One region of the Variovorax sp. Soil_C_19 genome, then DNA from elsewhere that is predicted to be linked to it. Evidence: riboswitches for the same ligand, from Rfam matches in the RefSeq annotation. Region 1 holds a riboswitch; the other holds the start of a gene.
What was found. Region 1 has a riboswitch for glycine ahead of gcvT (glycine cleavage system aminomethyltransferase GcvT). Riboswitches for the same ligand answer to the same signal wherever they lie in the genome.
Positions count from the first base shown of each region.

Region 2: linked by a shared signal. The riboswitch ahead of AC3A6R_RS19895 (D-amino acid dehydrogenase) and the one ahead of gcvT (glycine cleavage system aminomethyltransferase GcvT) in region 1 are both predicted to bind glycine.

Region 1 covers NZ_JBDGIV010000019.1:9,159-24,923, forward strand. The annotation lists gene gcvP (aminomethyl-transferring glycine dehydrogenase) at 1-2,402, opposite strand, end outside; gene gcvH (glycine cleavage system protein GcvH) at 2,479-2,850, opposite strand; gene gcvT (glycine cleavage system aminomethyltransferase GcvT) at 2,889-4,061, opposite strand; glycine riboswitch at 4,109-4,223, opposite strand; glycine riboswitch at 4,236-4,326, opposite strand; partial or broken gene AC3A6R_RS24555 (LysR family transcriptional regulator) at 4,362-5,264, opposite strand; gene AC3A6R_RS24560 (amidase) at 5,381-6,853, shown strand; gene AC3A6R_RS24565 (Bug family tripartite tricarboxylate transporter substrate binding protein) at 6,909-7,895, shown strand; gene AC3A6R_RS24570 (hypothetical protein) at 7,927-8,439, opposite strand; gene AC3A6R_RS24575 (DUF4019 domain-containing protein) at 8,543-9,421, opposite strand; gene AC3A6R_RS24580 (TRAP transporter large permease) at 9,463-10,740, opposite strand; gene AC3A6R_RS24585 (TRAP transporter small permease) at 10,737-11,231, opposite strand; gene AC3A6R_RS24590 (TRAP transporter substrate-binding protein) at 11,331-12,302, opposite strand; gene denD (D-erythronate dehydrogenase) at 12,370-13,386, opposite strand; gene AC3A6R_RS24600 (electron transfer flavoprotein-ubiquinone oxidoreductase) at 13,389-15,092, opposite strand; gene AC3A6R_RS24605 (SDR family oxidoreductase) at 15,200-15,765, shown strand, end outside.
Region 2 covers NZ_JBDGIV010000011.1:70,052-85,816, forward strand. The annotation lists gene AC3A6R_RS19825 (creatininase family protein) at 1-545, shown strand, start outside; gene AC3A6R_RS19830 (threonine dehydratase) at 542-1,507, opposite strand; gene AC3A6R_RS19835 (LysE family translocator) at 1,536-2,168, opposite strand; gene AC3A6R_RS19840 (VOC family protein) at 2,170-2,862, opposite strand; gene AC3A6R_RS19845 (PhzF family phenazine biosynthesis protein) at 2,877-3,818, opposite strand; gene AC3A6R_RS19850 (glutathione S-transferase family protein) at 3,841-4,482, opposite strand; gene AC3A6R_RS19855 (LysE family translocator) at 4,488-5,171, opposite strand; gene AC3A6R_RS19860 (DJ-1/PfpI family protein) at 5,197-5,829, opposite strand; gene AC3A6R_RS19865 (aminotransferase-like domain-containing protein) at 5,835-7,055, opposite strand; gene AC3A6R_RS19870 (DMT family transporter) at 7,094-8,038, opposite strand; gene AC3A6R_RS19875 (LysE family translocator) at 8,035-8,634, opposite strand; gene AC3A6R_RS19880 (aminotransferase-like domain-containing protein) at 8,736-10,151, shown strand; gene AC3A6R_RS19885 (PhaM family polyhydroxyalkanoate granule multifunctional regulatory protein) at 10,240-10,899, shown strand; gene AC3A6R_RS19890 (FIST signal transduction protein) at 10,946-12,226, shown strand; gene AC3A6R_RS19895 (D-amino acid dehydrogenase) at 12,258-13,574, opposite strand; glycine riboswitch at 13,663-13,768, opposite strand; glycine riboswitch at 13,772-13,868, opposite strand; gene rfbB (dTDP-glucose 4,6-dehydratase) at 13,962-15,032, shown strand; gene rfbD (dTDP-4-dehydrorhamnose reductase) at 15,029-15,765, shown strand, end outside.

The sequences.
Region 1 (15,765 bases):
TCCTTGAGCCGCGCGCTGATGTAGTTGGCGCTCAGGATCGCGGTCTCGGTGGCGGCCTGCAGGCCCTTGGCGCCCATCATTCGGCAGTACATCCAGCTGATCGGCAGCACTGCGGCATTGCCCAAGGGCGCAGCGGAAACGGCGCCTACGCCATTGCCCGCGGCGCCGGCCGTCGCATGCCCCGGCAGGTACGGCACCAAGTCCTCGACCACGCACACCGGCCCCACGCCCGGACCGCCGCCGCCGTGCGGGATGCAGAAGGTCTTGTGCAGGTTGAGGTGGCTCACGTCGCCGCCGAATTCGCCGGGCGCGGCCACGCCGACCAGCGCGTTCATGTTGGCGCCGTCGACGTACACGCGGCCGCCGTGTTCGTGCACCAGTTCGCAGAGTTCCTTCACGCGGGTCTCGAACACGCCGTGCGTGCTGGGATACGTGATCATCACCGCGGCCAGGTTGGCGCTGTGCTTCTCGCAGGCGCGCCTCAGGTCGTCCATGTCGACGTTGCCCTGCGCGTCGCAGGCCGTCACCACCACCTGCAGGCCCACCATCTGTGCGCTCGCGGGGTTGGTGCCATGCGCCGACGACGGAATCAGGCAGATGTTGCGGTGTCCCTGGCCGTTGGCTTCCTGGAACGCTCGGATCGCGAGCAGGCCCGCGTATTCGCCCTGCGAGCCCGCATTGGGCTGCAGGCTGATGCCCGCGTAGCCGGTGGCTTCGCAGAGCCAGGCGCGCAGCTGGGCGTCGAGCTGGGCGTAGCCCGCGAGCTGCTCGGCGGGCGCGAACGGATGGATGTTCGCGAACTCGGGCCAGGTGATGGGGATCATCTCGCTGGTCGCATTGAGCTTCATGGTGCAGCTGCCGAGCGGGATCATGCTGCGGTCGAGCGCCAGATCCTTGTCGGACAGGCTGCGGATGTAGCGCAGCATCGCCGTCTCGCTCTTGTGCGTGTTGAACACCGGGTGCGCGAGAAAGGCGCTGGTGCGGCGCAGGTCGTCGGGCAGTCGCGGCGCGGTGCCGGCGAGTTCGTCGAAGCGCGGCATCGGCGTGCCGGCGGGCACGAACAGCGCCCAGAGCGTCTCGATGTCGGCGCGCGTGGTGGTCTCGTCGAGCGAGATGCCCAGGTGCTGCTGCAGACGCTGGCGCAGGTTGATGCCGCCGGCCTCGGCGCGCTCGACGATCTTCTGCGTGTCGTCGCCGGTGTGGATCGTCAGCGAATCGAACGCGGTGGCATTGACCACTTCGCGGCCCATCTGCGCGAAGCCTTGCGCGAGGATCGCGGTGAGCGCGGCCACGCGCTGCGCGATGCGCGTAAGGCCGTCGGGTCCGTGGTAGACGGCGTACATGCTCGCCACCACGGCCGGCAGCACCTGCGCGGTGCAGATGTTGGACGTGGCCTTCTCGCGCCGGATGTGCTGCTCGCGCGTTTGCAGCGCGAGGCGGTAGGCCGGACGCCCGTGCGCATCGACGCTCACGCCGACCAGCCGGCCGGGCAGCGAGCGCTTGAATTCGTCACGGCAGGCCAGGTAGGCCGCGTGCGGGCCGCCGTTGCACATCGGCATGCCGAAGCGCTGCGTGGTGCCGCAGACGATGTCGGCGTCCCATTCGCCGGGCGGCGCGAGGAGCGTGAGCGCGAGCAGGTCGGCGGCCACGCAGAAGGCGGCGTCGCACTGGTGGGCATGGCCCGCGAGCGGGCGCAGGTCGTGCACATGGCCGGTGGTGGCCGGGTACTGCGCGAGCACGCCGAAGAAGTCGCAGCTCGCCATCAGGTGCGGCAGCGTCTCGGACGCCGTGCTCACCTTCACTTCGATGCCCAGCGGCGCGGCACGCGTGCGGATGACCTCGATCGTCTGCGGATGGCAGTCGCCCGAGACCAGGAACACGTTGCTCTTGCTCTTGACGCTGCGCCGGGCGAGCGTCATGGCCTCGGCCGCGGCCGTGGCCTCGTCGAGCATGGAGGCGTTGGCGATGGCCATGCCCGTCAGGTCGCACACCATCGTTTGGAAATTGAGCAGGGCCTCCATGCGCCCTTGCGAGATCTCGGCCTGGTAGGGCGTGTAGGCGGTGTACCAGGCGGGGTTCTCGAGCACGTTGCGCAGGATCACGCCGGGCGTGTGGGTGCCGTAGTAGCCCTGGCCGATGAAGCTCTTGCACACCTTGTTCTTCGCCGCGATGGCCTTCATCTCGGCCAGCGCGTCCGCTTCGCTGGCGGGCGCCGGCAGCCGCATCGGGCGGGCGCGGCGAATCGCCGCGGGCACGATGCCGTCGATGAGCTCCGCACGCGTGGCCGAGCCGATCACCGGCAGCATGCGCGCTTCGTCGGCCGCATCGATGCCGATGTGGCGGGCGAGGAATTCCTCGGCATTCTCGAGTTCTTGCAGGGAGGGGAGGGAAGGGGTGGGCATGGCGGTGTCGGGGGGAAAAGGCAAGGGCGGGGCTGCCGGACGCGTCGCGTGCGGCCAGCCCGTCTTCAGCGGTGCATCAGGACTCGGCTGCGAACTGGTCGTAGGAGGCGGCGTCGAGCAGCGCGTCGAGCTGCGCAGGTTCGCTGAGCTTGACCTTGAAGAACCAGCCCGCGGCCAGCGGGTCGCTGTTGGCGAGCGAAGGATCGGCGCGCAGCGCCTCGTTCACTTCGGTGATCTCGCCCGACACGGGCATGAACACGTCGGCCGCGGCCTTCACCGATTCGACGACACCGGCCACTTCGCCCTGCGCGAAGGTCTTGCCCACGTCGGGCAGGTCGACGAACACCACGTCGCCGAGCGCATCCTGCGCATGCACGGTGATGCCGACGGTGGCCGCGTCGCCTTCGGCCGAGACCCATTCGTGGTCCTTGGTGTACTTGATGGTCATGTGAAAAAACTCCTCGTGGAAAAAATGAAATGCCGAGCTCAGCCGCGGTAGTAGCGCGTGGGCACGAAAGGCATGGCCGAGACTTCCATCGGAACGGGCTTGCCCCGCACGATGGCCTGCACGCGCGTGCCGGGCTCGGCGAAGGCCATGGCCACGTAGCCCATCGCGACCGGGCGGTCGGCCGTGGGGCCGAGCAGGCCGCTCGTCACGAGGCCTATGTCCTGGCCCTCGAACGATTGCAGCACCGTGCCGTCGCGCACCGGTATGCGCTCGAGCGCCACCAGGCCAACGCGCTTGCGCGTGAGCGTGTCGTGGTCGGTGCGGCCGGCCGCGCCCGACGTGGCCGATGCCAACTGCGCCAGCACCCGGGCCGCGCCCGGGAAGCCGCCTTCGCGCGCGCCGCCCGCGCGGCGCACCTTCTGGATCGCCCAGTTGAGCGAGGCCTCGACCGGCGTGGTGGTGGTGTCGATATCGTTGCCGTAAAGGCACAGGCCGGCCTCGAGCCGCAGCGAATTGCGCGCGCCCAGGCCGATCGGCTTGACCTCGGCCTGGGTGAGCAGCAGGCGGGCCAGGGCGTCGGCGTCACGGCCGGCGACCGAGATCTCGAAGCCGTCTTCGCCGGTGTAGCCGCTGCGCGTGACGAAGGCTGGAATGCCGCCGATCTGCACTGCGCCGCCGGTCATGAACACGAAGCGCTCGGCGCCGGGCGAGAGCCTTGCGAGCACCGCGGCGGCCTGCGGCCCCTGCAGCGCGAGCAGCGCGTGGTCGGGCAGGGGCTGCACCTCGCAGCGTGCGCCGATCTTCTGCTGGATGTGCGCGATGTCGGCCATCTTGCAGGCGCCGTTGACGATCACGAAGAGCGAGCCGTGCCCCTCGTTGAAGAACATCAGGTCGTCGAGGATGCCGCCTTCGTCGTTCAGCAGCAGGCCGTAGCGCTGCTTGCCCGGGGCCAGGTCGATCACGTCGACCGGCATCAGCGTCTCGAAGGCGGCGGCGGCGTCGGGCCCGACCAGGCGCAACTGGCCCATGTGCGAGATATCGAACAGCCCGGCCTGCTCGCGCGTATGGCGGTGCTCGGCCATCAGGCCGGCGGGGTACTGCACCGGCATCGAATAGCCGGCGAACGGCACCATGCGGGCGCCGAGCTCGACGTGCAGGTCGTGCAGCGGGGTCTTGAGCAATGGTTGTTGTTGGTCAGCGGAAGCAGCCACGGGGCACTCTCCAAAGGGGCAGTCGAATTCCATGGCGCAAGCCATGGGCCACCCCTGCTGTCCGCTTTACCTGAGAGATTCGCCCCACGATCGGGGTTTGCTCCTTCGGTGGGCCGTCGCCGCAAACGCGCGCTGCAACGGCCTCTCTCCAGCAAGGAAGCGACGGCGTTCGCTGTCGCTGTGTCAGTCCTTTTGCCTGAGCGTTCGGGGGTTCCCTGCGCCTTCGGCGGCCTCGCGTGGCGAAGCTCTCTCCTGACCCGGCGAGTGTAGTGGATCGCGCTGCGGGCCGGCCGCGCGGGACGGCGGCAGTTCCGCACGCAGATGGTCGAGAAAGGCGCTGACGCCCTGTGGCAGCGTGCGTCCGGCGAGGGTCTGGACCTCGACGGCGCGGCCGTTCATGCCGCGCTCGCGGATCGGTGCGGCATGCAGCTCGCCGCGCCGCGCACGGTCGCGCACCGTCACCTCGCCCGAAATCGACAGGCCGCCGCCGTGCAGCACGAAGTTGGTGAGCGACTCGAAATGGTTGCTGACCAGCACCGGGTCGAACACCAGCCGCCGCTGGCTGCAGCCGATGTCGAACAACTGGCGCACCGTGTTGTCGCGCTCTGGCAGGGCGATCGGATGCGGATGCATCTGCGCCAGCGTGACGGTGGAAAAGCGCGCGAGCGGATGGTCGGGCCGCATGATCGCGTGGACGGGCGCCGCCTGCATGTGCTGCACCTGGATGTCGCGCTCGGCAGCCCGGCTGTAGGTGAGGCCGATGTCCACGTCGCCATTGCGCACCGCCGCGGTTACCTGGGCCGGCGCCACCACGCGGAGGTGGAACAGGATGCCAGGGTGGCGGGCACGGAATTCGGCCATCGCGCCGGGCAGGAACTCGATGGCGAAGCCGGACGAACTGGCCAGGCGCACCAGGCCCCGGCGCAGACCCTGCAGCGCCTGGATGTCGGACACCACGCGGTCGGCCTCCATCGCGCCGCGGCGCGCATGCGCGGCCAGCAGTTCGCCGGCGGCGCTGGGCGCCATGCCGCGCGCGTGCCGCTCGAACAGCGGCACGCCGAGCAGTTCTTCCAATGCCGCCACCTGCCGGCTTACGGCCGAGGGCGACACGCTGAGCCGCGAGGCGGCCTCGCTCACGGAGCCGCTGCGAACCACCTCGAGAAAGTAGCGCAGCGCCGTGTCCTGCAGTCGGTCGGACAGCATCGAAAACCTTCCTAGGTTTGCGTAAAACGCAACGATTCTTGCAACAAACGGCGATTGTCGTATGGCTGGCGGGCGCTTATTCTGACTTCGTCCCGTCATTTTTCCGCAGGAGAGGCATGCACAAACCCCGATCGGCCACGCCGGCGCCGGTGGCTTCGGCCATCGTGGAACTCAGCGCCACAGCGCTTTCGCATGCCATCCATTCGCGCGAGGTCTCGTGCGTCGAAGTGCTCGATGCCTACCTGGCGCAGATCGACCGGCTCAATCCGGTGGTCAATGCCATCGTGGCGCACGCCGACCGCGATGCGCTGCACGCCCAGGCCCGCGAGCGCGACGACCAACTGGGGCAGGGCCGCAGCCTGGGGCCGATGCATGGCTTCCCGCAGGCGCCGAAGGACATCATGCCCGTGGCCGGCATGGTCACCACGCGCGGCTCGCCGATCTTCCGTGGCCAGGTCACGCCGGCCGACGCGGTGGTGTTCGAACGCATGCGTGCCGGCGGCGCGCTGTTCGTCGGCCGCACCAACACGCCCGAGTTCGGGCTCGGCGGCCACACCTACAACCCGGTGTACGGCGCCACGCGCAACGCCTTCGACCCGGCCCGCTCGGCAGGCGGCAGCAGCGGCGGCGCCGGCGTGGCGGTGGCGCTGCGCATGCTGCCGGTGGCCGACGGCTCCGACATGATGGGATCGCTGCGCACGCCGGCGGCCTTCAACAACGTGTATGGCCTGCGCACCTCGATCGGCTGCGTGCCGCACGGTCCCACCGAAGAGGTCTTCTTCCAGCAATTCAGCGTCGCCGGTCCGATGGCGCGCAACATCCCCGACCTGGCCATGCTGCTGGCCGTGCAGGCCGGTTTCGACGCCCGGCTGCCGCTCACGCACCGACAGGCGAAGGGCAGCGACTTCCTGCAACCGCTGGCGCGCGACTTCCGCGGCACGCGCATCGGCTGGCTCGGCGACCTGGGCGGCCATCTGCCCACCGAGCCCGGCGTGCTCGACACCTGCGCCGCGGCGCTGCGGCATTTCGAGGCGGCCGGCTGCAGCGTCGAGGCGGTGCTGCCGGCCTTCGACCTCGAGCAGTTGTGGCGCGCCTGGATCGACCTGCGCAGCTTTGCGGTGGCGGGCGCCAATGCCGCGCTCTACCATGACCCGGCACGGCGCGCGCTGCTCAAGCCCGAGGCGGTGTGGGAGATCGAGCGCGGCCTGCAGCTGAGCGGCATGCAGGTGTATGACGCCGCGCGCACGCGCTCGGCCTGGTACCAGGCACTGCGCGGGCTGTTCGCGCAGTTCGACTTCCTCGTGATGCCATCGGCGCAGGTGTTCCCCTTCGACCTGGTGCTCGACTGGCCGCACGAGGTGGGCGGCCGCGCGATGGACACCTACCACCGCTGGATGCAGGCAGTGGTTCCCGCCACCATGGCCGGCCTGCCGGCACTGGCGGCGCCCGCCGGCTTCGGTGCCGGCGGCCTGCCTGCCGGCCTGCAGATCATCGGCCCGGTGCAGGCCGACGCGGCCGTGCTGCAGATCGGCCATGCCTACGACGAGGCCAGCGGTCACGCACGGGTGCGAAGCCCCTTGCTCGGCTGACCGCCGTCTCGCCTCTTCCGTTTTTCTTGCCTGCCAACTGGAGCTTTGCACCGCCATGTCTCTCCGTCGTTCCCGTTTCCTCTCCCTTGCGTTCGTCGCTGCCGCGGCATGCGCGGTGCCCGCGATGGCGCTGGCCCAGCAGGGCTTTCCCGATCGTCCGATCAAGCTGGTGGTGCCCTATTCGCCGGGCGGCGCGACCGACATCCTCGGCCGGCTGATGGCCAACGCGATGGGCGAGAAGCTCGGGCAGCCGATCGTGGTCGAAAACCGCCCCGGTGCGTCTACGGTCGTCGCGGCCTCGCTGGTGGCCAAGGCGCCCGCCGACGGCTACACGCTGCTGCTGGGCGCCAGCACCACGCTCACGCTGAACCCGGCGATCCGCCCGAACCTTCCGTATGACCCGCTCGCGAGCTTCACGCCGCTCGGGTTGGTGGCCGACATGGGGCTGCTGCTGGTGGCCGGCAACGACACGCCGGGCAGTTCGCTCAAGGACATCGTGGCCCAGGCCAAGGCTGCGCCCGACAAGTTCTCGTACGGTAGCTTCGGCACCGGCTCGTCGGTGCATTTCGGCGGCGAGATGCTCAAGTCGGCGACCGGCATCCAGATGGTCCATGTGCCGTACAACGGCAGTTCACCGAGCCTCACGGCGCTGATGGGCGGACAGGTGCAGGTGGCGGTGGACACGGTGGTCGCGTCGGCGCCGCTCGTCAAGGCCGGGCGCATCCGGCCGATCGCCGCGCTCGGCGCGAAACGCCTGGCGCTGCTGCCCGACGTGCCGACGATGGCAGAGAGCGGCTATCCCGGGTTCGACATGAGCACCTGGTTCGCGCTGCTGGCGCCTGCGGGACTGCCCGCGCCCGTGCAGGCGAAGCTCGAGGCAGCGCTGGCCGCGAGCATGCGCGAGCCCGGCTTCCAGAAGAAGCTCGTCGAGATGGGGCTCACGCCGGCATGGGGCCCGGCCAGTGCGGTGCGCGAGCGCGTCGAGCGCGAGCTCCCGAAGATGCGGGCCGTGGCCGCGCAGGCCAACATCCAGGTCGACTGAGCAGGGTCTCCGACGCCCGCCGACGACCGGTTCAATGAACGGCCTGTGCTGCCGACGGCAGCAATTTTTCAATGCGCTCGCGCAGCGACTCGGCCCGCTCCGCGCCCGCGGTCTTCTCGACCTCGGCCAGCATCAATGCCGCGATCTCCAGCATCGCCTCGCGGTCGCGCGCCTCGCGCAGCGCGTCGCGCATCTGCAGCGCGAACGCCGGATCGCGCCGCACGAACATGCGCTCGCAGATGTCGAACAGGAACATCCGCGTGGTGGCGAGGGAGCGCTTGCCGTCGAAGGTGTCGGCGGCGTTGCCGGGCGCAGCGGCGGGCGGTGCGATGAGGGCGGCAGGCGCGGGAAACTGCAGGTAGCCGCGGTGCGCGAGCGCCTGCAGCGCCTGCTCGGCGTCGCCGCGGCTCGCGAACAGCGGGGCGAAGTCGCTCAGCGAGCGACGGCCGTCGGCCATCAGCAGCAGCGCGCGTTCGCGCTGCGTCAGGGTGCGCTGGCCGCCCCGGAGTTCGTCGCGTGCCTTGTCGGTCTTGATGGGGAACATGGCGCAACAGCCCTGGAATTCGAGGGCTGAAGCATCGCGGCGCGCGGTGACATCTTGATGAAGCTTTTGCCTTACATGGCGAAGGCTTCGGCGGCGCCCGGACTCAGCCCGCGGTTTCGCGGCGGATGAGCCAGCGGTCGTCCACGCGCTGGAACTCGAGCGTCTTGCGGCTCGTGTCGTTCAGCGCATCGGCGCGGTAGGTCTGCTTGAAGTGCGCGGTGGCGGTGGTGCCATGGATGCTGATGACGAGGTCGTCGACACCCACCTCGATGCGCGACTTGCCCTCGATGCGCTTGCGCCGGTCGGCTTCCCAGCCGCGGCGGTCGAGCTTGCCGCTCGGCACCGCCTCCGGCGCATAGACGGCGAAGTAGCGGTCCAGGTCCTTGGCGGCCCAGGCGGCGGCCCAGGCGCGCACCGCGGCATCGACTTCGGCGATGGCGGTGCCGGCCGTCGTGGGGGGAGATTCCGCCGCTGCAGAAGCAGCCCTGGCAGTCGGTGCCGGTGCGGCCGACGCCGCCGAGGCCTCGGGCCGAAACGCCACGTACCCCGTAAATCGCCAGCGCTTGCCCTCATCGAGCGAAAAGCTGAGCTTCTCGGAACCCGCCTTGCCATCGGCCAGCAGCGTGACGAACTCTACGTTGGCATAGGTGCCGGCGGGCAGGTCCTGCAGGCTGCCGTCGGCGCTGGTGGTGCGGCGCGTCACGCTCTGCCAGTCGCGCTGCTTCACGGCGCCGAGCGTCTGGCGCGCCTTGCGCGTGGTGTCGACGAAGGCGGCGCGCGGCACGCGCGACTTGAGCACGCGTGATGCGTTGTCCCACAGCGGCCCGAAGCGGTCTTCATCCAGCTGGCGCAGGGTGGCGTGCGCCCCTTGCAGCAGTTCGTCGGCCGACCGGCCCGCAGGGAGCTTGTCGGCCGCCGCGGCGCCAAGGGCGGCGGCTGCAAGAACCCAGCCGGCGAGAAGCTGCGTCGAGATGCGATGCATGGTGTCGTTCCCCCCTGTTTTCTTGTACGTGTGCGCGCAGGTCAGCGTGCGTACATCAGGTCGCGCACCGACAGCGAGATCCAGGGCACGTAGGTGATCACCATCAGGCACACCATGATCACCAGCACGAAGGGAATCAGGTGCTTCACTATTCGGTCGAGCGAGATGCGCGCCACGGTGCAGGCCGCGAACAGGTTCACGCCAAAGGGCGGCGTGATCATGCCGAGTGCGAGGTTCACCACCATGATGAGCCCGAAGTGCACCGGGTCGACCCCGAAGTGCATCGCCACCGGCGCAAGGATCGGTGCGAGCACGATGATCGCCGCGCTGGTCTCGATGAACATGCCGATGAGGAACAGCGCCGCATTCACGCCCAGCAGGAACATCGTCGGCGACTTGAGCACTTCCTCGAGCCAATGGCCGATCGCATCGGGCACGCCCGCACGCGTGATCAGGAACGCGAACAGGCCCGCGTTGGCGATGATGAACATGATCACCGCCGACGAGAGCACTGACTTGCGCAGGATGCCGAACAGGTCGCTCGGCTTGATCTCGCGGTAGATCACCACGCCCACGACGAGCGCATAGAACACGGCGACCGCCGAGGCTTCGGTGGGCGTGAAGATGCCGCCGTAGATGCCGCCCAGGATGATGACCGGCATCAAGAGCGCCCAGCCGGCCTGCAGCAGCGCGCGGCCGAAGGGCATGCGGCCCTCGCCGTCGCTCTTGCCCCAGCCCTTCCACTTGCAGAAGGCCCAGACGAACAGCATCAGCGCGCCGCTGATGAGCAGGCCGGGACCAACGCCTGCGATGAACAGCTCGCCGATCGACACTTCGGCGCTCACGCCGTAGAGGATCAGCGGAATCGACGGCGGGATGATCACGCCCAGCTCGGCGCTCGTGGCCTGCAGCGCCGCCGCATACGACGTGGGGTAGCCGTGCTTGATGAGCGCGGGGATCAGGATGGCGCCGATCGCGAAGGTGGTGGCCACCGACGAGCCCGACACCGCCGCGAAGATCATGCAGGTCAGCACGCAGGTCATCGGCAGGCCGCCCTGCACGCCGCCGACGATGCTCTTGGCGAACTCGACCAGCCGGCGCGAGATGCCGCCCGTTTCCATCAGGTTGCCCGCGAGGATGAAGAACGGGATGGCCGCGAGCGGAAACTTGTTGATCGAGTTGAAGATCTCCTTGGCGGAGATCAGCATGTGGGCGTTCGTCACCTGGATGCCGACGATCGACGCCAGGCCGATCGAGACGGCGACGGAAACCGACAGTGCGAAGCACAGCACCATCGTGGCAAGCATTGCGGAAGTCATTGCGCCGTCTCCAGTTCGAGCCGCTTCGGGTCGAGGTAGTTGCCGACGATGCCGAAGAGCGAGAACACCGCCCCCACGGGCAACGCCATGTAGGCCCAGATCATCGACAGGCTCTCGAGCCCGGCCATGCTCTGCACGCGGCCGCGGATCGCGTAGTCCCAGCCCCACCACAGGATGATGAGCATGAGCGCGAGCGCGGCCACGCTCACCGCCGCATCGAGCAGGCGGCGCATGCGCGGCGAGCTCCAGCGGTACAGCACGTCGACGCTCACCATCGCGCCCTGGCGAAACGCCATCGGAATGCCGAGGAACACCATCCAGATCAGGCTCACGCGGATCATGATCTCGCTCCATTCGGCGGGCTGCTCGAGCACGAAGCGGGTGACGATCTGGAACACGCCGAGCGAGGATGCCACCACGAGCATCACGCAGGCCAGGGCCATGGACACCATGGTGGTCCATCGCTCCACGCCGAGGAACATGGTTTTCATTTGAAAAAACTCTGACGGTAAAACAAAAACAGGAACGCCCGCCTGGCGTGGTGCCGGGCGGGCGCAGCCTTCAAGCAAGCGCCGGTCGGGGGCCGACGATCACTTGTAGTTGCGGATCTTGTCCAGGTTGGCCTTGCCGAAGTCCTTTTCGAACTGCGTGTTCACCGGTGCCAGCGCCGCCACGAACTTGGCCTTGTCGAGGTTCTCGATCACGGTCATGCCCTTGGCGCGCAGGTCGGCCACGCCCTTGGCGTCGTCTTCGTCCACGCGTGCGCGGTTGGCCTTGGTGCCTTCCTTGGCGGCTTCGAGGAAAGCCTGCTTGTCGGCGGCGCTGAGCTTGTCGAAGCTGGCCTTGTTCATCACGAAGATGCAGGGCGAATACACGTGGCCGGTGAGCGAGAGGTGCTTTTGCACCTGGTCGAACTTGGCCGAGATGATCACCGGCAGCGGGTTCTCCTGGCCGTCGACCGTGCCTTGCTGCAGCGCCGTGAACACTTCGGGGAAGGCCATCGGCGTGGTGACGATGCCGAAGCCCTTATAGGCGGCGATGTGCACCGGGTTTTCCATCGTGCGCATCTTCAGGCCCTTGAGGTCTTCCGGCGCCTTCACCTCGCGCTTGCTGTTGGTCATGTGGCGGAAGCCGTTCTCGGCCCATGCCAGCGCCTTGAAGCCCTTGGCCTCGAACTTGGTCAAGAGCTCCTGGCCGATCGGACCGTCGAGCACGGCGCGCGCATGCGCCTTGTCGCGGAACAGGAAGGGCACGTCGAGGATCTTGGTCTCGGGCACGAAGTTCGGCACCGGGCCGGTCGAGGAGAACGCGAGTTCCTGGGTGCCGAGCTGCACCGCCTCGATCGACTCGCGCTCGCCGCCGAGCGAGCCGTTGTAGAAGGTCTCGACCTTGTAGCGGCCATTGGTGCGCTTCGCCACTTCTTTCGCGAAGGTGTCGATGGCGACGCCCTGGTGCGAGTTCTGCGAGGTCGAGATGCTGATCTTCATGGTCGTCTGCGCGAAAGCGGCGCATGCCATGCCCAGGCCCAGAACCAGGCCGGCGGCCAGTCGGGTCAACTTCATTGTGTGTCTCCTCGGTTGGAAAAAAGAGTGGAAATCGGCCTTGAGACCGGTTTCACGCAAGCGGTGACTATGCACGAATAAGCAGTTTGACTGCGTCGGGATTTTCACGGACGTAGTTGCGGATCACCGCCTCGAAGTCGGCATCGGGCAGCAGCCCCAGGCCGCGGGCGCGCCGGGCCTCGATGTGGCCGGGCCAGGTCTTGACGATGCGCCGGATGGCCGGATCGGGCGTGCGGTCGAGCAGGTCGGTCGCAGCCTTACCGGCCACGCGTTCGAGCGCGGCGGCCATGTCGCCGACGGTGGTCGCGAGCGAGGGCAGGTTGAGCGCGGTGCGCGGTCCCCATTCGGCATCGCCCGCCTCGGCAGCGCGGATGATGCCCTCGATGGTGCGCGCGGGCGAGGCGATGGCCACCGGCGTCTCGTCGGGCACCGGGCACGCGGCGCGAAGGCCCGCGAGCGGCTCGCGGATCATGCCGCTGAAGAAGCCCGAGGCGGCGCCGTTGGGGCGCCCCGGACGCACACTCACCGTCATGAGCCGCACGCTGCGCCCGCGCACGAAACCCTTGCGCGTGTAGTCGGCCATCAACTGCTCGCCGATGAACTTCTGGATGCCGTAGCTGGTCTGCGGCGTGGGCAGCGTGTGGTCTTCGATGACCGGCGGCAGCGGCTGCTCGGGCGAATCGCCGAACACCGCGAGCGAGCTCGCGAACACCACCAGCGGCCGGGTGCCCAGCGCGCGCGCCTTTTCGAGCAGCGCATGCGTGGCCGCGAAGTTGCTGCGCATGCCGAGGTCGAAATCGGCCTCGCATTCGCCGCTGACCGCGGCGGCCAGATGGAAGATGGCGGCCGCCTCGCGCCAGGGCGCCGCATCGGGTGCGGCGAGCTGGTCGTTGAGGTCGCCGAGCGCAACGGCAATGCGCGGGTCGCCCGCCAGGTCAGCCGGCGGCGCGACGCGGTCGACCAGCGTGATGCGGGAGATGGGTTCTGCCGGCGCCCCCGCGAGCGACAGGCGCCCCGTGGCGAGCAGCGTGCGTGCGAGGCGCGCGCCCAGGAAGCCCGCGCCTCCTGTGATGACGACCTGCATGCTCACATGCCCACGTAGTTGGGGCCGCCGCCGCCTTCGGGCGTGACCCAGACGATGTTCTGCGTCGGGTCCTTGATGTCGCAGGTCTTGCAGTGCACGCAGTTCTGCGCATTGATCTGCAGGCGCTCCTTGCCGGCATGGGCTTCGTCGGGCACGAACTCGTACACGCCCGCGGGACAGTAGCGGCTCTCGGGTCCGGCGAACTTCGAGAGGTTGATGTTCACCGGCACCGAGGCGTCCTTCAGCGTCAGGTGCGCCGGCTGTTGCTCTTCATGGTTGGTGTTGCTGATGAACACGCTCGAAAGCCGGTCGAAGGTGAGCTTGCCGTCCGGCTTCGGATAGGCGATGGGCTTGCACTCGGCCGCGGGCTTCAGGTAGAGGTGGTCGGGCTTGTCGCGGTGCAGGGTCCATGGAATACGGCCCTTCAGCAGCCACTGCTCGACGCCGTTCATCACGGTGGCGATGCCCAGGCCCTTCTTGAACCAGGCCTTGAAGTTGCGCGCCTTGTTGAGCTCGGTGTGGAGCCAGCTCTTCTCGAACGCGGCCGGATAGGCCGTGAGCTCGTCGTGCTGGCGCCCGGCGGTCACCGCTTCGAACGCGGCTTCGGCGGCCAGCATGCCGGTCTTGATGGCCGCATGGCTGCCCTTGATGCGGCTCACGTTGAGGTAGCCGGCCTCGCAGCCCACCAGCGCGCCGCCCGGGAACACCGTCTTGGGCAGCGACATCAGGCCGCCCGCGGTGATGGCGCGCGCGCCGTAGCCGATGCGCTTGGCGGGCTTGATGCCCTTGGCTTCGTCGCCTTCGAGGTACCAGCGGATGTTGGGGTGCAGCTTCCAGCGCTGCATTTCCTCGAACGGGCTCAGGTACGGGTTGCTGTAGTCCAGGCCCGTGATGAAGCCCATCGTGACCTTGTTGTCCTCCATGTGATAGAGGAAGGCGCCGCCATAGGTGTCGCTCTTCATCGGCCAGCCGGCCGTGTGCAGCACGAAGCCGGGCTGGTGGCGCTTGGGATCGATCTCCCAGACTTCCTTCACGCCCAGGCCGTAGGTCTGCGGGTCCTTGCCCTCGTCGAGCTTGAAGCGGCTGATGAGCTGGCGGCCCAGGTGGCCGCGCGAGCCTTCGGCGAACACGGTGTACTTGCCGAGCAGTTCCATGCCGAGCTGGAAGTTCTCGGTCGGCTCGCCGTCCTTGCCCACGCCCATGTTGCCGGTGGCCACGCCGCGCACCGAACCGTTCTCGTTGTAGAGCACCTCGGCGGCCGGAAAGCCCGGGAAGATCTCGACGCCGAGGTTCTCGGCCTGCTGCGCGAGCCACTTGGTGAACGCGCCGAGGCTGATGATGTAGTTGCCGTGGTTCTGGAAGCACTCGGGCAGCAGGAAGCCCGGCGTGCGCAGGCCCGAGTTCTCGCCCAGGAACACCATCGCGTCGTCGGTCACCGGCTGGTTCAGCGGCGCGCCGAGTTCCTTCCAGTCGGGCAGCAGTTCGTTGAGCGCGCGCGGGTCCATGATGGCGCCCGACAGGATGTGCGCGCCGGGCTCGGAACCCTTCTCGAGCACCACGACCGAGATCTCCTTGTCGTGCTGCGCGGCAAGCTGCTTGAGGCGGATCGCGGTCGCGAGGCCGGCCGGGCCGCCGCCGACCACGACCACGTCGTATTCCATGGATTCGCGGGGGCCGAATTGGGCGAGGATTTCGTCGGGGGTCATTGTGGGGGTCTCGTCGATAATGATTGAGGCTCGGACGCTTCGGGGGCGCGAAACATTTTATGTGGAGTGCGAGGCGTCACCTCGGCGACTCAAAAGGACCCTCTTTCATGGCGTACACGATCGATCTTTCGGGCCGCGTGGCCTTCGTCACCGGCGCTTCGAGCGGCCTCGGCGCCCAGTTCGCCAAGACGCTTGCGCGTGCCGGCGCCGCGGTGGTGCTCGCGAGCCGCCGCGTCGAAAAGCTCAAGCAACTGCGCGCGCGCATCGAGGGCGAGGGCGGCGACGCCCACGTGGTCGAGCTCGACGTGACCGACATCGCGAGCATCCGGGCTGCCGTGGCGCGCGCCGAGACCGAGGTCGGGCCCATCGACATCCTCGTCAACAATTCGGGCGTGAGTACCACGCAGCGCCTGCAGGACGTCGCGCCCGACGACTTCGACTACATCTTCGACACCAACGTGAGGGGCTCGTTCTTCGTTGCGCAGGAGGTCGGCAAGCGCATGCTCGCGCGCGCCAGGGGCGCGGCGCCGGGCACCTATATCGGCGGGCGGATCATCAACATCGCGTCGGTGGCCGCGCTCAAGGTCATGCCGCAGATCGGCACCTATTGCATGAGCAAGGCCGCCGTGGTGCAGATGACCAAGGCCATGGCGCTCGAATGGGGCCGCTTCGG
Region 2 (15,765 bases), on a different contig from region 1:
CCGAAACGCTGATCCGGGTGTGGAACGAAATCGGCGCCGGCGTGGCGCGCGCCGGCGTGAAGAAGCTGGTGCTGTTCAACGCGCACGGCGGCCACGTCGGCGCGATGGACATGGTGGCACGCGAGCTGCGCGCTGCGCATGGCCTCATCGTCTACAGCGTGAGCTGGTTCAACCTGCCGCTCGGCGATGCGGGCGCGCAGTTCAGTGCCGCGGAGCATCGCTTCGGCGTGCATGCCGGTGAGATCGAAACCTCGATGATGCTGGCGCTCGCGCCGCAGTCGGTGCGCATGCAAGAGGCGAAGGACTTCGGCTCCACATCGGCCGAGCGCGCCGCGGGCTACGCGATCCTGGGCAACGGCAAGAGCGCCAAGCTCGGTTGGGCGATGGAAGACTACAACGCCGAGGGCGCGGCGGGCAATGCCGCCGCGGCCACGGCGGCCAAGGGGCAGCAGGTGGTCGAAGCGGCCGCGCAGCAGTTGGCCTTGCTGCTCGCGGAGGTGTCGCGGCTGCCGCTGGACACCGCGAACACGGGGCCGCTGCCTTAGCGCGCCTGCAGCACCTCGGCGAACATGTCCGAGTCGACATTGCCGCCGGTCAGGCAGATCCCCACCCTTTTGCCGCGCCAGCGTTCTTGCTGCTGCAGTGCGCCCGCGAGCGCCGCGGCCCCCGCGCCTTCGGCCACGTTGTGCGTGTCGCTGAAGAGGATGCGCATCGCCGCGGCGACTTCATCGTCGCTCACGGTGATCACGTCGTCGGCTTCGCGCAGGATCACGTCGACGGACTCGGGCACGGGCGTGCGGCAGGCCATGCCGTCGGCCAGCCGCGTCGTCACCGGCGACTCGAGCGGCCGGCCCGCGCGGAACGAGTCGCGGTAGGCCGTGGCATGCGCGGACACCACGCCGATGAGCTTGGTCGGCACGCCGCAGTGGGCCCGCGCCGCCGCCGCCCCCGCAAAGCCCGAGCCGAGGCCGATGGGCACGAACAGCACGTCGGGCGGCGCATCGGCCAGCGCGCTGAAGAATTCGACGTACGCGGTCGCGACGCCGCGCACCAGCTCGCGGTGGAACGAGGGCACGCGGTGCAGGCGGTCGCGCTCGGCGAGCAGGGCCGCGTGTTCGGCCGCGGCCTGGAAGTCGTCGCCGTGCTCGACCAGCTGCACGCCGAGCGCGCGCATGGCGGCGTTCTTCTCGCGCGAGTTGCCGTGCGGCACCACGATGGTGGCGGCGATGCCATGGCGCCGCGCGGCGAAGCCGACCGACTGGCCGTGGTTGCCGCGCGTGGCGCTGATCGCATGGCGCACGTCGGGCTGCTCGCGCGCGAGGGTCTCGAAGTAGGTGAGGCCGCCGCGGATCTTGAAGGCGCCGGCCGGCGTGTGGTTCTCGTGCTTGGCCCAGACGGTGCAGCCGAGGCGCTCGGCGAGCAGCGGCCAGGCGTACTGCGGCGTGGGTGGCATGGCGGTGCGCACGGTGCCGAGCGCGGCCTCGATCTCTTCGCGGGTGAACCTCATCGTGCGGACCGTCTTTCTTTCTTTTCGGCTACTTGCGTTCGGTCAGCGCCACGCGCACGGCCATGGCCGCCAGCACGCTGCCCATGATGTAGCGCTGCGCTCGCAGCCAGCCCGCGCTTTGCGACAGCACGGCCGTGATGCCCGCGGCGCCGAGGATCATGAGCGTGTTGACCGCCGCGCTGCTCGCGATTTGCGCCGCGCCGAGCTGCAGGCTCTGCAGCAGCACCGAGCCGCGCTCGGGATGGAGGAACTGCGGAAAGAACGAGAGGTAGAACATCGCCACCTTCGGGTTCAGCAGGTTGGTGAGAAAACCCATGCGGAACAGCTTGCCCGGCGAATCGGCCGGCAGCGCGCGCGCCGCGAAAGGCGCATGGCCGCCGGGCCGGACGGCCTGCCACGCGAGCCACAGCAGGTAGGCCGCGCCCGCGAGCCGGATCGCGTCGAACGCGAGCGGCACGGCGAGCAGCAGCGCGGTGAGGCCGAGCGCGGCCGCGAACAGGTGCGCGAGGAACGCCAGCAGCACGCCGCCGAGCGAGATCAGCCCCGCACGGCGGCCCTGCACCAGCGTGCGCGACACGCAATAGATCATGTTCGGCCCGGGCGTGAGCGCCAGCACCGTCGAGGCCAGCGCGAACCAGGCGATTTCGGTCAGGGTCAGCATCTCAGGTTCCTTCCGATCGAAGCGTGACTGCGCCACGCGGGGTGTCGAGCACGGCCACCAGGTCGGGCGCGCCGGGCTGCACGGCGAACCCTTGCATGCCGATGGCCGCGAGCGCCGCGGCAAGATCGGCCGCGCGCGGATGCGTGGCCGCGAGCGAGCGCATCGCCAGGCCTGAAGCGGGCATCGCGTCGGTGGGGTGAACCGACCCCCACTCGATCAGCGTGGGCAGCGCGCCATAGAAGAGCCGCTGGCCGTCGTCGCGCACGGTGATCTGCCATTCGAGCCGCCCAGCGGGCGTGTCGCGCGAGGCCGCGAGCAGCGGGCCGCGATCGATCGGCAGGCGCTCGTTGTGGGCCAGCGCCTGCAAGGCGAGGCGTGCGTCGGGCACGCTCGCGACGAAGTGCACGAGCCGCGGCCCGTGCTGCACCAGCGCGGCCTGCAGCACCGGATCGTCGAGGTCGAACCAGCGCCGCGTGCCGCGCCGCGAGGGCTTCTTGTCGGGCTCGATGGCGATGATCTCGAGGTAGGCCCGCGGGAAAGCGTCGCTCGCGATGTTCAGCAGCCGGTTGTGCGTGCCCATGAGCGGGTGCGAACCGCCCGGCCCGGGCGTGACGCCGAGCGTCGCTTCGCACCAGGCCACGCCCTCGGCCAGCGAGGCGGCGGCGATCACGAGATGGTCGAGGCGGGCTTGCATGATGGAGATAGCGCCTAGAGCGTGACCTGCCCGTCGATGCAGGTCACGGCGTCGCCGCCGACCCACACCGTGCCGTCGGCGTCGCGCTCGATGTGCACCCGGCCCGCACGGCCCAGGCACTGCCCCTGCGCGGCGAGGTAGCGCGCGGGCATGAGGCCGTCGGCGATCAGCCATTCGGCCAGGCCCGCGTTGAGGCTGCCGGTCACCGGGTCTTCTTCCACGCCGAGGGGCGCGGCGAAGGCGCGCACCTCGAGATCGATCTTCGCGCCGTCGTCCGCATCGGCCCGCGCCGGTTGCCCCGCATCGCGCCGGCCGCCGAAGGCACGTGCCTCGCGGTTGGAGCGGCCGATCAGCATGGCCTCCTCTTGCCCGGCAGGCACGCCCGCCACGCCGACCTTCACGCCCAGCTCCTTGAGCAGGCGGTGGTCGGGCGCGAGGCCGAGCACGGTGTCGGCGTCGTTGAGCAGCAGGCCGAACCAGACCGGCCCGTTGTCGAGCACCTGGGCCGCCACGATCTGCTGTGCCTTCAGGCCGAGCGCCCCCGCCACCTTGGCCAGAAGGCTCGGGCTCGGCGCGCTGCGCGCAAGCGGCGGCGCCGCGAAGGCCAGGCGCTCGCCCTCGTGGCGCAGCGGCACCAGGCCCACCGCGCATTGCTGCACGATGCGCCCCGCCGCGCGCGGCTTGCCACCGGCCTGCAGCCAGGCGTGGCAACTGCCGATGGTGGGATGGCCCGCGAACGGCAGCTCGCCGCCGGGCGTGAAGATGCGCACGCGGTAGTCGGCCGTGGGCTCGGTGGGCGGCAGCAGGAAGGTGGTTTCGGACAGGTTCGTCCACTGCGCGAAGCGCTGCATCGCGGCGTCGTCCAGGCCGCTGCCGTCGAGCACCACCGCAAGGGGGTTGCCGCGCAAGGGCTTTGCCGTGAAGACGTCGACTTGCTTGAAGGGGCGGGATTTCATCGTCGGATCCGAAGGGGGCATGTCATTCGAGGCCCAGGTCGAGCACGCCGCGCGCGCCTGGCCGGGAGAGCAATTCGCCGTACCAGCGTTCGAGGTTCGGCCAGGCCGGCCGCTGGTAGTCGAGCGGCGGCAGGCCGAACCAGCGGTGGGCCTCGCAGCCGATCGGGATGTCGGCCATGGTGAAGCGCTCGCCCGTCATGTAGGGCTGGCGCGCCAGGTGCGCGTCGAGCCGCGCGAACAGCGCCTCGCTCGCGTACACCGAGGCCGCGATCAGCGCCGGGTCGCGCTCTGCCGGCGGCGTACGCACCCATTGCACGAAGGCATCGCGGCTCGCGCGGTTGAGCATGGTCTGCTGCCAGTCCATCCAGCGTTCGGCGTCGAAGCGCGCCGGCAGTTCGCTGGGGTAGAGCGTGCCGTGCGAGTGCTTGGCGCAGAGATAGCGCACGATGACGTTCGATTCCCAGAGCGTCACGCGCTCCGCGCCCTCGCCGTCGTCGATGGTGGGCACCGTGGCATTGGGATTGATCGCGAGGTATTCGGGCGTCTGCACCACGCCGGACAGGCCACCGGCCTCGGTGCGCTGGAAGTCGAGCCCGAGCTCCTGTGCGCACCAGACGACTTTGCGCACGTTGATCGAACTGATGCGGCCCCAGATATTGAGCATGGTGTTCAGCTTCCTTGGACAGGTGTGGCGGACAGGGAGGAGGGCATGGAAGGACGCTCGAGCAGCAGCAGGCGAATGGCCAGGCCGACCATCACGAGCGCAAGCAGGACGCGCTGGAATTTTTCAGCCCCCGGACGGCGCTGCAGCCATCGGCCAACCTGCCCGCTGCATGCGCCGAGCAGCGTGTTGAATGCGAGCGCGGCAGCCGAGAGCATGACGCCGAGCTGCACCAGTTGCAAGGACACGCTGCCGCGCGCCGGGTCGACGAACTGCGGCAGGAACACCATGAAGAACAGCAGCGCCTTCGGATTGACCAGGTTGTTGAAAAAGGCCATGCGCACGATGCGTGCGAAGGCGGAGGTCCGCACGCGCGTGCCGGCGGGCAATCCGCGGTCGTTGTTGCTGCTGCTGCGCAGCGACTGCAGCGCCAGCCACAACAGGTACAGCACACCCGCATAGCGCAGCAGGTCGAACGAAGGCGGCCATGCCGCCACCAGCGCGGTGACGCCGGTGGCGGCAAAGAGCGTGTGCACCAGGTCGGCCGACGAAATGCCGAGCGCCGCCGCAAATCCGCCGCGCGGCCCGTGCGCCACGGCGTGCGAGAGCACGAAGGCCATGTTCGGCCCGGGCGACAGGAACAGCGCGAGCACGGCCAGGAGGAAGAGCGCGAGCGTGGCGAGGCTGATCATGGCGTGACCTGCAGCAATGCGTCTCTCAGGCCGCTGCGGCTGCGGTTGTCGCAGCCTGCGGCAGGTACGGCGCGATGTTGCGCATGGCCTGCGCCACGTAGTCGTCCTTCTCGCCCACCGGCGCGACATAGTGCAACGCGCTTCTTGCCGCCTCGACGCCTTCGCTGCGCGCGATGAGCCAGGCCGCGAGGTAGGGCGCCGACAGGCATCCGCCCGCGGTTGCCACGTTGCCGCTCGCAAAGAAAGGCTGGTTGAGCACCTCGACGCCAGCTTCCTGCACCCACGGCTTGGTCGTGAGGTCGGTGCAGGCAGGCACCGTGCCCAGCAGCCCCAGCTTGGCGAGCAGCAGCGTGCCGGAGCACTGCGCGCCGATCAGCTGCCGCGTGGTGTCGAGCCGGCGCAGCACGCCCATGATGGCGGGATCGGCGGCGATTTCGCGCGTGCGGATGCCGCTGCCCACGAGCACCGCCTCGGCCTCGCAGGCGGCCTCGAGTGTCGAGGTCGCGTGCAGCGTCACGCCGTTCATCGAGGTGACCGTGGCCGAGGGGGAGGCCAGCGTCACACGCCAGCCCGGGCGCTTCACGCGGTTGAGCACGCCAAGCGCGATCAGCGAGTCGAGTTCGTTGAAGCCGTCGAAGGTCAGGATGGCGATGTGCATGGCTCTCAGACCGGTTCGGGCGCCAGCGTGCGTTGGGTGCCGAGCGCGGCGAGTTCTTCGCGCAGCACGGCAGCGAGCGCGGCGATCGCGGTGTCGATCTCCTCGACGCTCGCGGTCACGAACGACAGCCGCAGCGTGCGCGGATCGCCCTGGCCCGCATAGAACGGCGCGCCCGGCACGAAGGCCACGTTGCGCTCCACCGCCTTGGGCAGGAGCGCCACGGTGTCGATGCCCTCGGGCATGCGGGCCCAGAGGAACATGCCGCCCAGCGGGGCGTTGAACTTCACATCCAACCCCGCCATCTCGCGCGTGAGCGCGGCCAGCATCGCATCGCGCTGGCGCTTGTAGAGCGCGCGGATGGTCGGCACGTGGCGATCGAGAAAACCATCCTTCATCACTTCGCAGACCATGCGCTGCGTGAAGATCGGCGTGTGCAGGTCGACCGCCTGCTTGGCCTGCAGCAGCTTCGGGTAGATGGCCTTCGGTGCCACCAAAAAGCCGAGCCGCAGCCCGGGCGCGAGCACCTTCGAGAACGAGCCGAGGTAGATGCAGCCTTCGGGATTGCGCGCGGTCAGCGGCAGCGGCGGCGCCTCGTCGAACCAGAGTTCGCCATAAGGGTTGTCTTCGACGATCGGCAAGCCCGCCGCGGCAGCCGCGGCCGACACGGCCGCACGCCGCGCCTCGGTCATGGTGCGACCCGTCGGGTTCTGGAAGTTGGGCAGCAGGTAGACGAAGCGCGCCGCATCGTCGGCACCCGGGCGCGCTTTGGCGATCAGGTCGTCGACCACTACGCCGTCGTCGTCGCTCGCCACGCTCACCGGCGTCGGCTCCATCGGGCCGAAGGCCTGCAGCGCACCGAGGTAGGTGGGCGTTTCCACCAGCACGCGGCTGCCCGGGTCGATGAGCGCCTTGGCCACCAGGTCGAGGCCCTGCTGCGAACCGGTGGTGATGAGCACCTGCGCGGGATCGACGTTCCACGGCAGCATGTCGGCCACCGCCTGGCGCAGCGGCGCATAGCCTTCGCTCGCGGCATATTGCAGCGCCGCCTGGCCGTCGTTGTGCAGCACCTCGGCGCAGGCATCGGCAAAGGCCTGGATCGGGAAGGTCTTGGGCGAAGGCAGGCCGCCGGCCAGGCTGATGATGCCGGGGCGCTCGGTGACCTTGAGGATTTCACGCAGCACCGAGGGGTTCATCTTGGCGGCGCGGGCGGCGAGTTTCCAGTCCATGGGGTTCTTCTTTCAGGCAGAGGGTATGCGGTGCGGATTCAGGGTGTGGCGGTGCGCGCCGGGCTGGCGATGGCGGGCTGCGGCTGCGACAGCCGCTTGCCGAGCACGACGGTGCAGACCACGGCGGCGGCGAAGCCGAGGGTGACCACGTCGAGCGGTTCGCCCAAGAGCGGGATGGCCGCGAGGATCGAGAGGAAGGGCTGCAGCAGCTGGGTCTGGCTCACGCGCAGCGCGCCGCCGAGCGCGAGCCCGCGGTACCACGCGAAGAAGCCGATCCACATCGAGAACACGCCGACGTAGACGAAGCCGGCCCAGGACGACGCGGCGATCGGGGTCTGCGGCCACAGCACCAGCGTGGCCGGCAGCGTGACCGGCAGTGCCATCACGCAGACCCAGCAGATCACGCGCTCGGCGCCGAGCGAGGGCGTCACCTGGGCGCCGTAGATGTAGCCGACCGATGCCGCGATGACGGCGCCCACCAGCAGCAGGTCGGCCCATTCGAAGCCGAAGCCGTGGCCCTGCTGGGCTGCACGCAGCAGCGAGAACAGCACCACCAGGACGCTGCCAGCGATGGCGCAGAGCCAGAAGCCCAGCCGTGCGCGCTGGTGCAGCACCCAGGCCGCGACGGCCGCGGTCACGAGCGGCAGCAGCGCCGTGACCACCGCCGCGTGGCTGGCCGTGACCACGCGCAGCGCATAGCCCAGCAGCAGCGGATAGCCGATCACGTTGCCGAGCACGGCCATGCCGAGCGGCTTCCACTGGTGCGGCGCCGGCCGCGGCGAGCGCGTGGCAAGCAGGAACACCGTCGAGAGCAGGCCCGCGAGCGCGGCCCGCCCGAGCGTGACGAACCAGGGCGACAGCTGGGGCGCCTCCTGCGTGCCGGTGGCAAGCCGCGTCATCGGCAGCGTGACCGCGAACAGCGCCACGCCGATCACGCCGAGCCACATGCCGAGCGTCTCGTCCTTGATGGCGGGCCGCTTCATACGCCGAGCATCCACCCGGCGGTGAGCACCAGCACCAGCGCCATCGCGCGGTTGAACCACAGCAGGCGCCGGCCCTTGGCAAGCCAGCCGCGCAGCAGCGCACCGGCGAGCGCATAGACGAAGTTGCTGGCGAAGGCGTAGACCACCATCACTGGCGCCACGATCGCGAAGCGGCCGAGCGGATCGGGCTGGCCCGCGATCCAGCCGGCCACGAGCGTGAGCGCGAGCAGCCAGGCCTTGATGTTGACGAACTGCAGCATCACGCCCTGGCCGAAGCCGATCGACAGGCTCTGGCCGTCGGCCTTGCCGAGGGTGGCGCTGCCGCTGAGCTTGTAGGCGAGCCACAGCAGGTAGCCGATGCCGAGCGCCTTGATGGCGAGCCGCAGTGACGGCACCGCGACCACCAGCGCGCCGATGCCGGCTGCCGACAGCACCAGCAGCAGCGTCCAGCCGACCGGCACCGCGATCACGAAGCGCATGGCGCGCGGCAGGCCGCCGTTGGCTGCGAGCGCGGTGGAGAGCGTGGTGTTGGGCCCCGGCGAAAAACTCATCGCGGTGGCCAGCACCAGCAATGCGGTGAATTCTTGCCAGTTCATTTCTTACACTCTAAACTTTGGGACCATTACAGTTCCAATACAGTTATGCACACATGCGCTGACACTGTATTGGTCTTCCCATCGACACAGGCGCCGCGCAGATGTTGACACGAACCCCCACCCAGTCGCTGACAGGGCAATTGGCCGACCGGCTGGCGGAGCGCATCCGCACACGGCTGCTGCCGCCCGGTGCGCGCCTGCCTTCGGTGCGCGAATGCGCGCGCCAGCAGGGCGTGAGCCCCTACACCGTGGTCGCCGCCTACGACCAGCTGCTGGCGCAGGGGCTGATCGAGGCGCGCCGCCAGCGCGGCTTCTATGTGCGCGATGCGGGGCCCGCCCAGGACGCCCGCTCGGCCAGCGTGGCGCCGAGGGTCATGCAGATGATGGGATCGCGCGTGCCGGCCGACGCGAGCTCGCTGATCCGCAGCATGTTCCACCGGCCGAGCGACAAGCCGCAGCCCGGCATGGGCGTGTTTCCGCCCGACTGGATGGCCTCGACCTTCATGCCGACGGCAGTGCGCCGCATGACCAACACCGCGGCGCTGCAGGAACTCTCGCTGCAATACGGCGAACCGTCGGGCGATGCCGCGCTGCGACGCAGCCTGTCGAACCGGCTCGTCGGCATCAACGTGCCCGCGGCGCCCGACCAGATCGTGACGACGGTGGGCGCCACGCATGCGCTCGACATCGTGAGCCGCACTCTGCTGCGCGCGGGCGATCCGGTGATGGTCGAGGAGCCCGGATGGGCGCTCGAGTTTGCGCGGCTCGAGGCGATGGGCATGCGCATTCTTCCGGTGCCGCGCCGCGCCGACGGGCCCGACCTCGAGGTGATGGCCCAGTACTGCGCGCTGCACAGCCCCAAGCTCTTCGTGAGCGTGAGCGTGCTGCACAACCCGACCGGCTACAGCCTCACGCCGGGCAGCGCGCACCGGATTCTGAAGCTCGCCAACGAGCACGACTTCCACATCGTCGAGGACGACACCTACAGCCACCTCGCGCCCGAGCATGCGACGCGGCTCTGCGCGCTAGACGGGTTGCAGCGCACCATCTACGTCAGCGGCTTCGCGAAGATCCTCGCGCCCAACTGGCGCATCGGCTATCTCGCGGCCTCGGCCGAGCTGAAGGATCGGCTGCTCGAGACCAAGCTGCTGGCCACGCTGACCACGCCCACGCTGTTCGAGCGGGCCTTGTCGTGGTGCATCGACCAGGGCCAGCTGCGTCGGCATTCGGAGCGTGTGCGCATCCGTCTCGACGGGGCACGCGGGCGCGCGGTGAAGCTTGCGATGGCGCACGGCTGCCGCTTCGCGTCGGAGCCCGCGGGGCTGTTCGGCTGGGTCGACACGGGCGTCGACACCGACGCGCTCACGCAGCGCATGCTCGACCAAGGCTACCTGCTGGCGCCGGGTTCGCTGTTCCATGCGCGGCGTCCCCCGAGCACGCTGATGCGCATCAATTTCGCGACCTCGCAGGATGCGGCCTTCTGGAAGGTGTTCAGCAAGGTGCGCGCGGAGCTTTGACCCGTGCGCAACGCTTGTCCGCGCGGGCGAAAAGGCCGTGCGTTGGAGTAAGCTGGCACCACAGGACAACCCCTTCGGAGACCGCCTCATGAGCAACGCCAGCCAGCCCTTCGATTTCAGCCAGTTCGTCCCCGGGTTCGACTTTCTGAAGAACCTCGCCGGGGGCGGCGCAAACCCGGCGGCCGCCCCCGGGCTGCCGAGCCTGGCGAGCTGGGTGGCGCCCACGCTGAGCGTGGAAGAACTCGACAAGCGCATCCAGGAACTCAAGACGGTGCAGTACTGGCTCGAGCAGAACGGCCATGCGCTGAAGGCCACGGTCCAGGCGCTGGAGGTGCAGAAGATGACGCTCTCGACTCTGCGCGGCATGAACGTGCGCATGGAGGACATCGCGAGCGCCTTCTCGAAACAGGCGGCCGCGGAACCCGCTGCCGCCGTGCCCCGGTCGGTAGCGGCAGAGCCTGCGGCGGGGGCCGATGAAGCGCCGGCGCCCGGCGTGGTCGATCCGATGCAGTGGTGGGGCTCGCTGACCGAGCAGTTCCAGCAGATCGCGAACTCGGCGCTGCAGGACGCGGCCCAGCTCAAGGTGCCCGCCATGGCGCAACCGATGGCCGATGCGGTCGGCAAGGCCATGCGCGGCAGCCCGTCCGCAACAACGCAGAAACCCGCCGCCAGGACGGCCGCTGCGAAGAAAACCCCACCCAAAAAGACGCCCACCGCCACGCGCAAGCGAACCACCGGCGGGCGTTGATCTCTTACATGCTCTCCTTCGAGAAAAAGAACGGAAGGCACGCACCATGAAACTGTTTCCTTCCGGCCACGCCACCCATCCGCAATGGCGCATGGCCGCCGGCCTCGTGCTGGCGCAGCTGCGCGCGCAGATGGCGCTGCCCGAATACGCCCCGTCGCCGACGCTCGGCCTGCTCTACATCACCGATCACTACGCCTCGGACGCGCAGGAGATCCTCGATCACCTGAGTGCCGAGCTGCCCGAAGTGACCGACTGGTCGGGCACGGTCGGCGTCGGCGTGGCGGCCAACAACGCCGAGTACTTCGACGAGCCCGGCCTGAGCCTCATGCTGTGCGCGCTGCCGAGCGACCAGTACCGCGTGTTCTCGGGCGTCGCGCCGCTCGGCAGCTCGGAAATGAGCGGTTTCGAGGCCCATACCGCGCTCGTGCATGCAGACCCCGCGACACCCGACTTGCCCGAACTGATCGGTGAAATGGCGGGCCGCACCGACACCGGCTACCTGTTCGGCGGGCTGTCGTCGGGCCGGGCCGGCGCGCTGCAGTTCGCGGTCGGCGGCAACGGCAACATCCGCGGCCATGGCGCCGCGGGCGGCGTGTTCTCGGGCGGGATGTCGGGCGTGGTGTTCGGCGAGGGCGTGCGGCTGGTGTCGCGCGTCACGCAGGGCTGCCAGCCGCTGCGCGCGGGGGCCGGGCGCGAGCGCGTGATCACCGAGGCCGACGGCAACCTGCTGCTCAAACTCGACGGCGAGCCGGCGCTCGACGTGCTGCTGGCGGAGCTGCAGGTGTCGCTCGAACGGCCGCAGGAGGCCATCGACGCGGTGCGCAACACGCTGGTGGGCCTGGCCGATGCGGGCAGCGACGGCATCCGCCGTACCGGCGACCTGGGCGCCGACGTGCTGGTGCGTCACATCATCGGGCTCGATCCGACGCGCCGCGGCGTGGCGATCGCCGACGTGGCCGAAGCCGGCATGCGGCTGAGCTTCTGCCGCCGCAACGCGCAGGCCGCGCGTGCGGACCTGATGCGCATCTGCGCCGAGATCCGCGAAGAGCTCGAGCCCGAGGAGCAGACGCTGGCCACCGCGCGCGCCGTGGCGGCCGGGGAGGCCGAGGCCGCGCCGCATCCGGCACGCCGCATCGCCGGCGCGGTGTACGTGAGCTGCTCGGGGCGCGGCGGTCCGCATTTCGGCGCACCCGGCGCCGAGCTGCAGATCGTGCGGCATGCGCTCGGCGACGTGCCGCTGGTCGGTTTCTTCGCGGCCGGCGAGATCGCGCGGCACCGGCTGTATGGGTACACCGGCGTGCTGACGGTGTTTGCGGCCGCCGACTGAACGCCGAAGTCCGTGTTCGGTCGGCCCTGGCTCAGCCCACGGCCGCCGCCATGACCCCGTGCGCCGGCCGCGGCATTCCCGTGAACGCGAAATCGACTTCGGGCGCGAGCCCGGTCACGATGCGCGCGATCGATTTGCCCGATCCGCAGGCATGCGTCCAGCCCAGCGTGCCGTGGCCGGTGTTGAGGTACAGGTTCGGCAGCTTCGTCTTGCCGATCATCGGTACGTTGCTCGGCGTCGCGGGGCGCAGGCCGGTCCAGAACTGCGCTTGTGTGGTGTCGCCGGCGCCGGGGAACAGTTCTTCGACGCGCCGCACGATGGCCTCGCAGCGCACGCGGTTCAGGTCGCGGTCGTAGCCGTTGAGTTCGGCCGTGCCCGCAATGCGCAGGCGGTCGCCCCCCTCGGCGCCCGGCGAGGTGTAGCGCGAGAACACGAGCTTGAATTCGTCGTCGGTGAGCGAGACCTGGTGCGCCTTCGAGGCGTCCTTGACCGGCAGCGTCACCGAGTAGCCCTTGGCCGGATAGATCGGCAGGCGGATGCCGAGCGGTGCCGCGACGAGCGGGCTCAGCGAGCCCATCGCGAGCACGAACGCATCGCCGCCGATGCGCTGGAAGCGGCCTTCGGGGTCGGTCGCCTCGACATGGTCGAGCCGGCCGCCGGCCTCGCGCAGCGCGGTCACCGTGTGGCTCATGAGGAACTTCACCCCGGCCGCTGCGGCGAGCCTGGCGAGTTCGCGCGCAAAGAGGTTCGCATCGCCCGACTCGTCTTCCGCGGTGTAGGTGGCGCCGGCCAGCTTCGGCCGGATGTGCGCGAGCGCGGGCTCGATGGCCACGGCCTCGTCGGCCGAGATCACCTGCCGCTCGCAGCCCAGCGCGCGCATCTGCTTGGCCGGCGCGAGGGCGGCATCGAACTCCTTCTGGGTCGTGTAGAAGTGCAGGATGCCTTGCGTGCGCTGGTCGTACGCCAGACTGGTGTCGCGGCGCAGCTGCTGCAGCACCTCGCGGCTGTAGGTGCCCAGCCGCACGATCTGCTCGATGTTGTGCCGGGTGCGCGCCGGTGTGCATTCGCGCAGGAACTGCAGGCCCCAGAGCCACTGGCGCATGTCGGCGCGCACGCGGAACAGCAGCGGTGCGTCTTCCTTGCCGAGCCACTGCAGCACCTTGAGCGGGGCGCCCGGATTGGCCCACGGTTCGGCATGGCTGACGGAGATCTGCCCGCCATTGGCGAAGCTGGTTTCTGCGGCCGGCGTGGCCTGCCGGTCGATCACGGTCACATCGTGGCCGAGCTGTTGAAGGTAATAAGCCGAGGTCACGCCGAGCAGGCCGGCGCCAAGAACGATCACGCGCATTTCAGGTACTTCTTTCGAGGTGCGCTTGGATGGCGGCGGGGTCGCTGTGCTTTGCATAGCGAGCAACCGGACGATCGCCGTCCAAGTTGCCGCTCCCCCTGTCCTCGGTACCTGAGAGATTCACCCGCTGCGCCCGCAGCGGGTTTGCTCCTTCGGCGCGTCACGCGGGGTGACGTCTCTCCAGACGGCGTGTCAGTTGGTGCAGTACAGGCCTCTTCGGCCGACCTGAGCGTTTATGGGAGTTTGCGCCTTCGGTGGGACAACGCATGTTGTCCGCTCTCCTGCAGTGGCGCGATTGTATGCGGGCGGCATGATCGCCCTGGCCCGATGGGATAATCGCCTGTTCAATCGCCGGGTGGCGATCGTTCCATTTCAGCAGGGGACTCCATGATCCTGGTAACCGGCGGCGCCGGCTTCATCGGCGCCAATTTCGTACTCGACTGGCTCGCGCAGAGCGATGAACCGGTCGTCAACCTCGACAAGCTGACCTACGCGGGCAACCTCGAGACGCTCGCCTCCCTCAAGGGCGATGCCCGGCACATCTTCGTGCAGGGCGACATCGGCGACAGCGCGCTCCTCGATCGCCTGCTGGCCGAACACAAGGTCCGCGCGGTGGTCAACTTCGCCGCCGAATCGCATGTGGACCGCTCGATCCACGGCCCCGAGGACTTCGTGCAGACCAACGTGCTCGGCACCTTCCGGCTGCTCGAGTCGGTGCGCGGCCATTGGAACGCGCTGCCGGCCGACCAGAAGGCCGCGTTCCGCTTCCTGCACGTGTCGACCGACGAGGTCTATGGCTCGCTCTCGAAGACCGATCCCGCCTTCACCGAAGACAACAAGTACGAGCCCAACAGCCCGTATTCGGCCAGCAAGGCCGCGAGCGACCACCTTGTGCGCGCCTGGCACCATACCTACGGCCTGCCGGTGGTCACCACCAACTGCTCGAACAACTACGGGCCGTTCCACTTTCCCGAGAAGCTGATCCCGCTGATGATCGTCAATGCACTCGCCGGCAAGCCGCTGCCGGTGTATGGCGACGGCATGCAGGTACGCGACTGGCTCTACGTGAAAGACCACTGCAGCGCCATCCGCCGCGTGCTCGAAGCCGGCCGACTCGGCGAGACCTACAACGTAGGCGGCTGGAACGAGAAGCCCAACATCGAGATCGTCAACACGGTGTGTGCGCTGCTCGACGAACTGCGCCCGCGCGCGGACGGCAAGCCCTACAAGGAGCAGATCAGCTACGTCACCGACCGTCCCGGCCATGACCGGCGCTATGCCATCGACGCGCGCAAGCTCGAGCGCGAGCTCGGCTGGAAGCCGGCCGAGACCTTCGACACCGGCATCCGCAAGACCGTCGAGTGGTACCTGGCCAACGGCGAATGGGTGCGCAACGTGCAAAGCGGCGCCTACCGCGAATGGGTCGAGAAGCAGTACGACACGAAGGACGCTGCATGAAGCTGCTGTTGCTGGGCAAGGGCGGACAGGTCGGCTGGGAGCTGCAGCGCAGCCTGGCGCCGCTGGGCGAACTCGTCGCGCTCGACTTCGACAGCACCGAGCTTCACGCCGACTTCAGCCGGCCCGAGCAACTCGCCGAGACGGTGCGCAAGGTGCGACCCGATGTCATAGTGAATGCGGCGGCGCACACGGCCGTCGACAAGGCCGAAAGCGAGCCCGAGTTCGCGCGCAAGCTCAACGCCACCTCGCCGGGCGTCGTGGCTGAGGCGGCGCAACAGGTTGGGGCGCTGATGGTGCATTACTCGACCGACTACGTCTTCGACGGCAGCGGCAGCACGCCCTGGAAGGAAGACGATGCGACCGGCCCCTTGAGCGTGTATGGCCGCACCAAGCTCGAAGGCGAGCAGCTGGTGGCCGCACACTGCGCGAGGCACCTGATCTTCCGCACCAGTTGGGTGTATGCGGCGCGCGGCGGCAACTTTGCCAAGACCATGCTGCGCCTGGCCAAGGAGCGCGACAAGCTGACCGTCATCGACGACCAGTTCGGCGCGCCGACCGGCGCGGAGCTGCTGGCCGACCTGACCGCGCATGCGATCCGCGCGACCTTGCAGGACCCCGCCAAGGCGGGCCTCTATCACGCGGTGGCTGGTGGCGTCACCACCTGGCATGGCTATGCGCGTTTCGTCATCGAGCAAGCGAAGGCGGCCGGCGTCGAGCTGAAGGCGGGGCCCGA